DNA from 3 places in the Desulfobacula toluolica Tol2 genome. Region 2 is predicted to be linked to each of the others. Evidence: riboswitches for the same ligand, from Rfam matches in the RefSeq annotation. Region 2 holds a riboswitch; each other region holds the start of a gene.

Region 1 (3,283 bases), 950 kb from region 2:
CGGTCCTGTTTTTCATAAACCATTCCCTGGCCTGGAAATGGTCCCCAGTCCTTTTCAATTTTTTCTTTTGCTGCTTTGGGCAAACCGTTGAAATAGGGTTGATATTCATCTGCGCCCATGAAATGCAGCCCACCACCTTTGGACACGATTTCATCCACCGTGGTCCATCTGAATTCTGAAAATGCTTTTTTTTCAAAAACAGCGTTTTTCAGAGCCAAACCCTCAACCGGGCAATCCTTAATATCATATCCGGCCGCACCCAATGCCCTTATAGTTGCCCCCAGGCTTTCAAATGTATCCAGGCCCACGGCCATGCCCACGGTGGATTCCACTCCTTTGCAGGGATTGTTGTGAAGCACGATGGTGATTTTTTTTTCGTGATTGGCCTTTTTTTGGAGAATTCGCCATCGCCGGATACGTTTTACCAGTGATTCCAGGCGTTCCTGTACAGGTTCAAACCGGTATTCGCCTGTTCTTGCGCCTTCCCCGGGGTCTTCCACACAGGCTGCCATGGTGGGTTCTATTACCCCGTTCATTTCCGGCTGGGAAAGGGAATAAATCATGCTGTGGCTTTTAAGGCCTGCCGGGTCTGCCTTCCACTGATCGACAGAGTGAGCATAGGATTTGATAAGCTGTATCACAGGAATGTTCAGGCTGTTTAAAAATTTTCCGTCTTCAGGCCGGGCAAGGAATCTTCCCGCAAGCAGGTTGAGCAAAATATCAGGCCGGATATCACCGGCTTCAAACAGTCTCATCCAGTCATACGGGTTTTTAGACGTGGCATTGCTTTGTTGATCATATGAATCCGGAGCATGGGCCTCGCCCCGGGTAAACACACAAAAGGGTATCAGGTCGTTTGTTTCAAGAATCCTTATCAGGGCGTCTATTTCTTTTGTGTTTTCTTCAATAATCTGGTTGTAAGCGCAGACAATCCCTGCACATCCAAAAGGAATAAAGTCCGCCTTTTTGCTAATATACCAGTTCATATACTCATTTGCAGTTCCAAACCAGGTATTTGCTGAAGGATGATACACGCCGCAGGTGGCAACGGTTTCAGGATCATTGAATGAGACCGGAATGTTGCATAAGGATGCAATAAAAAGCATGGCATTGATAAAATTGTTTTCATGGGGCAAATTAAGGTATTCATGAACCTTAAGGGTTTCTTGTCGGGTAAAACTGGAAAAATCATCCGCCCCTTCTTCACTGAGCAGCATCCGGTGTTCAAAGGATCGGGCTTGATCCAGAACCTGCCGGAATCCGGGCAATGCCTTGGTCACCTCTCCCATGAACACATCCCCGTGGATGGTTTGCCGGCTGTTCAATCCTTCCGGATCTGATCCCTGCCTGAAAAACATGAGATCAATCCCCTGATCTTTCAACCTGGCAGCAGCTTTCTGCCAGAGTTTTTTTGAAAACATATGGGTATAGCAATAAACAATTTTTAACGGTTTTTTTTCCATTCTCACATTCCCTGCCCAAAAATAAAAAATCCCCGAACCGTAAATAATTTACGACCCGAGGATGTCCCTTTTTTATCCAAATAGATCCGATGAAAAACCGGCATTGCCGTACACGGTTTTCCTATGTTTTACCAGGCAGGTATTCTGACTTTCGGATCATCCTCATGCTGCGCCTTCCCATTATATCAACAGTGGCATATTGCAGCATTTGTCCCCGATTACAGCGGCGGGCCCGTTTTCGAATTACACGAAATTCCCTATTAAGCCGATGGCACCAGATAAAATTTACTCTGTGCTACAAGACAAATAAGAAAAAGTCAAGCATAATTTCAGTATAAACAGCGTCGTTTGTTTTATCCATTCACCAAGCTTTTAATATATTGACAACAATTGATAATACTCGAAAAAAGCCGGATGAACATAATGATTCAAAATAAATGAATGCTTTGTTTGATTAAAAAAAACAATTTTTAAATTTTATTTGACTTCATCTTTTTTTTCTTTTAAGTATTTTTACAATTTTCAGGTGCCCGACATGGGATAATATGGGAACCCTGTTTGAATCAGGGACGGGCCCGCCGCTGTAATCGGAGACGAACGCTGTAAAGAAACCACTGGCTGTTTTATGCCGGGAAGGAACAGCTACTAGGATGAACCGAAAGTCAGAAGACCTGCCTGGAAATAGGAAATGTCACTCCTCGTGGACAAAGGGATGGCACATGTGAATCTGTGGAAAAAATCAGGGACTCCCAGATCGTTTATTAATAAAATGATCCGGGGATTTTTGTTTGTAAAACACCCCGGTAAAACCGGGCGTTAGCCTATAAAGAGACCGTCCAGGTTAGACAAAGGGATGATACACTCAATTTTTTTGAGCTTTTTTTATCCCACCTCACTTTTTATGATGACGCTTGTTTTATGGAGGGGAAAATGTACAAACGAATACCCACACTCATGATCGTCTTGACCCTTATTGTTCCTGGCCTTTGTTTGGTCAACCCGGCAATTGCCGGTGAAAAACCTGCAAAATTGGATGAAATGGTGGTCACCGGCACCAGAAGTGAAGAAAAAATTCAAAACTTACCGGTTAAAATAGAATTAATTGATGCCCGTGAAATTGAACTGACCACTGGTGAAACCATTACCGAACAACTAAAGAAAAATTCATCCATCGGGGTGATTGAATACCCCGGTGCGTTAGCCGGGATCGGTATTCGCGGATTCAGACCTGAATTTTCAGGAATCACGAAACACTCATTGATTCTGATTGACGGCCGGCCCGCCGGTGCCACCAACCTATCCACAATTTTAAGTGACAATATTGAACGAATTGAGGTGCTTAAAGGTCCAGCCTCCTCGTTGTACGGTGGTGAAGCCATGGGCGGTGTTGTTAACGTGATTACCAAAAAAAATACGGGTGAACTGACGGGAATGGTGGAATTGGGATATGGCTCCTTTGATACCAATTTTCAAAAAGCCGCTTTGGGCGGCAGTTTGAACGATATTTTCGATTTTGATCTATCAGCCCGAAGATATGACCAGCAGGATGATTTAAAAATGGGAAACGGAGACAAACGCGCCAATACAGAATATATGACCCAAAATGCCGATGTAAGACTGGGGGCAAATCTTGGAGGAAATTGGCGGGTTGACATGGGGCTGGATGCTTATCAAGGACGTGATATTAAAACCCCTGGCGATATTTTTAAGGGTGATATCGAGTCCGGTCACAAGGATATAGACCGCCACGGATTTGACGTGACTGCTGAAGGCCAAATTACTGCCAGTCACCGCCTGGGTATCACAGGATACAAAACACG
Region 2 (3,283 bases):
GATTTCCAGACCAGATGCCAAACCCCCAGGCGCTGTAATCATTAAACATGTAAAGCTGGTCTGCGGTTGGCATTCTGAATGCTTCGGCAAAATTGGCCCGTACACTTAACCCTGGTGCCAGTTTGTAGACTGCTCCTAAATTGCTGGACCAGTTGGTTTCATCAGTCTTTTGACCATCATCACTTTCGATTTCATATTTATCATAACGGCCCCCTGCCGATAGAATCAATTTGTTGTCCATCAGTTTGATTTTTGCCATGAGGAATGCCGCCGGGTTGTCATAAGTGTTTTCTTCACCGGCCATGGTATAGGTATTGCTGATGGCATAATTAGTCCAGTCAGCACCGGCTGTGATATGGGCGAAATCCCACTTAGCCGTCAGCTGTGCCTGCGCACCCTGTTGATCTGTATCTCTAAAGTAGGAATTATTGCTGCCATAATTTTCCGGATCAAAGGTTTCGTACTCATCTTTTCCATTAAAATAGCGCAGGTTCCATATCAAAAATCCATCAGCTGTTTGCCCATCATAAACCAAATCAAAGGTTTTGATGGCATGGTCCACATAATTGTCCAAATCATTATTGCTCAGATAGTCAGGATTTCCGATGCCATCACCTTCATACCCGGTATAGCTGAATCCAATCCGGTTTTCAGGCGCAAACGTCCAGCCGGTATTGAAACTAACTCTCTTTTTTGAATCAAATCCCGTGTTGTAATATTTGTCGCCATTGGCAGTGTCGTAATCATCCTGAGATGATTTTGAGGCATCAAATGAAAAGTCAAAAGCCTTGAACTGGCCGGAAGCTCCGGCTGAAGCCTGCTGATAGTCCCAGCTGCCTAAAGTTCCTTCCGCATAGAATGAAGGTTTGCCGGCCCCTTGTTTGGTAATAATATTGACAACCCCGCCCATGGCAGAAGCACCATACTGGACAGACCCAGGTCCACGGATGATTTCAATCCTCTCCACATTACCCAGCATTATTTTTGCCAGATTTCCGGTTCCGGCCCGTCGTCCGTTGATCAGAATAAGAACATGACTGGCCAGATCATTACCATGGGTTTCAGTCCTGAAACCACGGATTTCCACTGAAACAAGTGAATTGGGATATTCCCGGATCATAAACCCTTTTTTGGATAGCAAATCACCCAGATCCTGGGCAAAAGACTGCTGGATCTCTTCTTCTGTCACAATTGTAATATTGGTGGTGACATCCTCTTTTTTTTCTTCCACTCTTCCCGCAGTTACCACCATCGTGTCTAATATCGACGTCTTTTTTTCCGACTGTTCTATTTCTTCACTCCAGGCAGGCAGTGACCACATAAACAATAACACTGCAAACAACTTAACAAATCTATGCTTAAACATGAAAAAACCTCCTATAAACAAGTAAAATTGCCTGTCCGGAAAAACAAAAATCCCCGGACTGAATAATTATTCATTCCAGGGATTTCCCTTTTTTATCCTTAGATATTTGACAAGGGTCACTTCGTCCTCAAAGTTTATACCCTCTATGTTCAGGCAGGTCTTCTGACTAACGGATCAATCTTGCGCCACACCTTCCCAACCATTTGGTCAGTGGTATACTGCAGCGTTCGTCCCCGATTACAGCGGTGGGCCCGTCCACGATTTCAACGTGGTTCCCTATTGTGCTAAATGCTTTAAGCACCTGAACGGGAAAAAATATTAACTAATAACTTTGAAATGTCAAGTTAAAAACAAATTGTGTTTATTGGCCTCAATTTTTCACGCACGTTTTTAGCCTGATATTATTAACTTTCTATCAGAGAGAGCTTAATAAATTTTTAAACCTTGCCTGTCAGTTGCCTGTGTGACGGATTTCTGATGCTGAATCAATTTGTTGTTTTCATCAAAAAACATGATCAAAGAGAAACAAGCCCCATATCAGGTAAAAAATAAGAAGTCCTTGTTTAAGTGTATGTTTCATTTTATTCAAATATCGAGTGTTATAGTTCTTTGTTCAGAATTTTTTGGGTAAAACACATTCGGTATTACAATGGTATAACATCCAATGCATCTGATATATGGTCGCAAAATATTTTTGTAATGCCATCAATATAACCGATGCCGTGATCAACCACTGAGACCTGGATGTCGTTTCGTTCAAAGGTTTTCTGCCAGGAGTCTTCTTCGCAGGTAAGATCTTCCTTGAAGTGGACGCCTGCCACCAGCATTAAGGGGATGAGGCAGACTTTTTTATACCCGGCAGATTTTATTCTTTGAAGGGTATCGTCCATATCTGGAAAATATTCCACCACACCTATGAATATACGGTTGCCATAGTGTCGGCGAAGCACGGCTTCCATGGCAGGGTAGGCAGTCCATGCAGGGTGGTCCGTACCGTGGCCCACAAGGATGACGGCCTCATCTTTATCTTTTGGGAACATAGGCTCAAGGGCAAGAGCTGCTTTTTCATAGTCATTGTAAGAGGTCAGCAGGGGCAGGCCAATGGAGGAGCGGATATTTGCATGGCTTCTTTCCGTGACTAAGCGGTCGAATTCATGACCGCAGATCATGTGCAGTGATTGCATGACAACCCATTGGTGGCCCTGCTCGGCAAAAATTTGGGCCATTTCAATGGGATCTTTTAAATCAAGCTGTTTTTTGCGTTTCATGGTGCATTTTACCATTCTCGAGGAATAGGCCCAGTGAATTTTATGTTCCGGAAATGTGGCCTCAAACACCTGGCCCATTTTTTCATAGGTTGAAAATGCCCGTGCAGTGGTGCCGAATGCAGTTAAAATAATGGGAACATCTTTATTTGTATTTTTTTTACTGGTCATTGCTGTAATATCCTTTTTTTGTTTTTTGAAACTGCCGCCTGATGAACAAAATTATGATTTCACATTACCTGACAGTTCTGTTTTGTTTGCATTGCCTTTATCAAGGCAATGGCTTTTTGGGCGGACTTTTGCTGTTTTTTATACTTGGATGCTTTTAAAAAAGCCTTCTGCGACCGGGTAAGCTGGTGATCATTCATGGCGCAATACCCAAGCATTAGCCATACCTGGCCCGGGGTATCGTTTTTTGAGGCCGTCTTTTGTTCAAGCATTTTTTTTGCCAGCGTTTCATATGCGTCTGCTGCCTTTGCATATTCTTTTTTGTTATACAGGATTTGGGCTTTTATCCTGAGCAGTTTAATGTCCTGACAAGCGGACAGTCCTTTATCAATCCATTCCAGGGCTTTGTCCTGATCATAGGCCATGGTAAAGGCCCGGCTTATTTTTGCAATATTTTTTTGATCCTGTTTCTCTTTTAATGCAG
Region 3 (3,283 bases), 630 kb from region 2:
GATGGCAGGGCTCTGTTGTAATACCCCCTCTTTGCTCAATGTTTTGTGCCATTTTTTCCCCACTGATGTCCTGGGCATGCTCAAACCGGCCTGACCTGAAATTTTTTGTTGGCAGGGTGCCTGCTTCATTGATGACATTTACCAATACTGCCGTACCAAGTGCGGGAAGGCCTTGTCCTGTAACCGGATGTTTTCTGAGCATGTCCACCCATTTTTTATTGGCTGCTTTAAAGGCATCCGGATCTTTTATTTCAAGACGTCCTGCACCCTTATCATCCACGACAATGGCTTTGATTCTTTTTGCCCCCATAACCGCTCCCAAACCGCCTCTGCCGTGGGCACGTCCCGGTCTCCCGTTCATGTCGGCCTGCTGGATGCTTGCGCCCTTCAAACATTGTTCGCCTGCCTGGCCAATGCTTAAGACTCCAACTGATTTGCCATATTTTTGCCATAGATTTTCCATGACCTCATAATTGCCCTTGCCCGCAAGATGGCCTGCATCAAGGATTTCAACTTCATCCTTATTGATGACAATGATGCTGTAACCCTCTGTTTGGGGTTTGCCTTCCAGAACAAGGGCGGTGATCCCCAGTTTGGCCAGTTTCTGTGAAACAAGTCCGCCTGCGTTGCTCTCTTTGATGCCGCCTGTAAGAGGCGATTTGGCTCCTGCTGAAAGCCGTCCTGAATCTGCGGCAGGAGATCCGGACATAATGCCGGGTGCAAAGATTAATTTGTTTGCTTTTCCAAGCGGGTGACAGGTTGCAGGCACTTCATCCAGAATCATTTTGGATGTGAGCGCCCGGCCCCCAAGACCTGCATAAGCTTTGGGAACTTGTTCAAACCCAAAGGTTTTGTTTTGGGTGTTAACCCTTAATAATTTCCCCATTTTTTCCTCCTTGGCTGGTTGATAAAAAATGATGATTAATTGTTTTTTTTATGTTGACTTGGCGAGATTTTTTCCAGTTCAGCTTAAAAATTTGTCATATCCACAACAAGACCCTTTTGTTGTTCAATGAAGACCCCACTCTTTTATATGACATGGGCATTTTATCAAGTCCAGCAGAAATAAAGTAAATTATTTTTTTTGTAAAATATTGACTTCATCTGCCGTATTCTATAAAAAGTGTTCATATTTTGTTGGTTGCCTTGGCAAACGGAACACGGTGAAACTCCGTGACGGTCCCGCCGCTGTAACCGGAAACATCTGTTTTTTTTTGTAAAGGCCACTGTGAAAACGGGAAGGCTAAAAAAACAGGTTTAATGCCGGAAGTCAGAAGACGAGCCAGGTAAAAATCATTGTAGAATCTGATGGTAAAAGGTTTTGTAAGAACTCATCTCTTGCAAAGCTTTTTTTGGGTTTTACAGGAGATTTTATAGCGAGGAAACTATGACAACACAGCTTGAGCATGCCCGTCAGGGCACCATCACAAAACAGATGCAAATTATAGCCCGGACCGAAGGGCTGTCTGAATCCTTTATTTTAGATCATGTGGCAAAGGGTGAAATTGTTATCCCCTGTAATCCCAAGCGCCCCGGGCAAAAGGTTACCGGAATTGGAACCGGCCTGCGCACCAAGGTGAACGCTTCCATTGGAACCTCTTCAGATATCTGTGATGTTAATCTTGAGGTGGCAAAGGCAGAGGCTGCCCAGGAAGAAGGGGCTGACACCTTAATGGAATTGTCTGCCGCCGGGGATCTTGATAACGTAAGGCAAACGGTTCTGGCCAATACCGATCTTGCTGTGGGCAATGTGCCGTTGTACCAGGCATTTAAAGAAGCCATCCGCAAATACAAAAATCCGGCAAAATTAGATCCTGAATACCTGTTTGACCTGATTGAAAAGCAATTGGATGACGGCTTGAGCTTTATGGCCATTCATTGCGGGATCAACCAGTACACCATTGAACGCTTAAGAAAACAGGGATTTCGTTATGGCGGTCTGGCATCCAAGGGCGGAACCTATATGGTGGCCTGGATGGATATCAATAAAAAAGAGAACCCCTTGTATGAGCAGTTTGACCGTGTGTGTGCGTTGATGAAAAAATATGATGCCGTTCTTTCCTTAGGCAACGGGATCAGGGCCGGTGCCATCCATGACAGCCATGACCGTGCCCAGATGGCTGAAATGATCATCAACTGCGAACTGGCGGAAATCGGTCGGAATCAGGGCTGCCAGATGATGGTGGAAGGACCGGGCCATGTCCCCCTGGACGAAATTGAAGGCAATATCATGCTGGAAAAACGCATGTCCGGCAATGCGCCTTATTATGTTTTAGGCCCCATCCCCTGCGATACCGGCGCAGGATACGATCATATCACCGCCGCCATTGGTGCGGCAAGTTCCGCCCGGTTTGGCGCGGATCTGATCTGTTATATCACTCCTGCCGAACATCTTGCCCTGCCGGATGTCAATGACGTGAGAGAAGGCGTGAGGGCCACTCGGCTTGCAGCCCGTATCGGGGATATTTCCAAATACCCTGACCGGCGGGAAAATGAAAAACAGGCTGCCATGGCAAGACGGGACATGAGATGGAATGATCTGGAAAAATATCTGTTATTCCCTGAAATTGCCAGAAAAACCCGTGAGGAACGTGCGCCTGCCCAACAAGAAACCTGCACCATGTGCGGGGATTTTTGTGCCATGAAAAAAGGCATGGAAATATTTGAGAAGGATATTACAGACAAGAGGTAAGTATTATGAGCTTATTAGATCAGACTATTTTATCCATTGATGAAACACTTGATGAGGATGCATTTCATTCGGCAAAAGAACGGCTGGCAAATCAGGCCAAGCCGGTTGGAAGTCTTGGCATCATGGAAGATATCTCAGCAAGGCTTGCCGCAATAAAAGGCACCATTAATGTTAATCTTTCAAATAAACGGATCATTACCTGTGCGGGAGATCACGGGGTTACCCAGGAAGGGGTCAGTCTTTTCCCGGCTGACGTCACCCCCCAGATGGTCTATAATTTTGCCAATAACGGGGCATCGGTCAATGTCATTGGAAAACATGCGGGTGCTATTGTTAAAGCGGCTGATATAGGGGTAAATCATGATTTTGCACCGGACCTGCCCATCTTTCATAAAAAAGTCAGATACGGGACCGCCAATTTCACAAAAGAACCTGCCATGACACGGGCAGAGGCTATTTTGTCTATTGAAGCAGGCATTGAAATCGTAAATGAACTTGAGGCTCTGGAGCCGGTTGATCTGTTGGGAACCGGCGATATGGGGATCGGCAACACAACACCTTCTTCCGCCATTATTGCCGCCTTTTCCGGAA

Evidence for each region. A riboswitch is a leader RNA that binds a small molecule or an ion and turns the genes downstream of it on or off. The one in region 2 is predicted to bind cobalamin.
Region 1: it holds a riboswitch for cobalamin, as region 2 does, so the genes downstream of both, TOL2_RS22230 (cobaltochelatase subunit CobN) here and TOL2_RS18300 (TonB-dependent receptor plug domain-containing protein) in region 2, are expected to answer to the same signal.
Region 3: it holds a riboswitch for cobalamin, as region 2 does, so the genes downstream of both, thiC (phosphomethylpyrimidine synthase ThiC) here and TOL2_RS18300 (TonB-dependent receptor plug domain-containing protein) in region 2, are expected to answer to the same signal.

Annotation. Positions count from the first base shown of each region.
Region 1 covers NC_018645.1:4,967,217-4,970,499, reverse strand. Annotated here, with positions in the region: gene TOL2_RS22230 (cobaltochelatase subunit CobN) at 1-1,463, opposite strand, end outside; cobalamin riboswitch at 1,581-1,757, opposite strand; cobalamin riboswitch at 1,971-2,156, shown strand; gene TOL2_RS22225 (TonB-dependent receptor plug domain-containing protein) at 2,394-3,283, shown strand, end outside.
Region 2 covers NC_018645.1:4,014,613-4,017,895, reverse strand. Annotated here, with positions in the region: gene TOL2_RS18300 (TonB-dependent receptor plug domain-containing protein) at 1-1,366, opposite strand, end outside; cobalamin riboswitch at 1,502-1,686, opposite strand; gene TOL2_RS18295 (sirohydrochlorin cobaltochelatase) at 2,011-2,802, opposite strand; gene TOL2_RS18290 (tetratricopeptide repeat protein) at 2,862-3,283, opposite strand, start outside.
Region 3 covers NC_018645.1:4,648,275-4,651,557, reverse strand. Annotated here, with positions in the region: gene TOL2_RS21130 (aldehyde ferredoxin oxidoreductase family protein) at 1-886, opposite strand, end outside; cobalamin riboswitch at 1,122-1,301, shown strand; gene thiC (phosphomethylpyrimidine synthase ThiC) at 1,388-2,692, shown strand; gene cobT (nicotinate-nucleotide--dimethylbenzimidazole phosphoribosyltransferase) at 2,698-3,283, shown strand, end outside.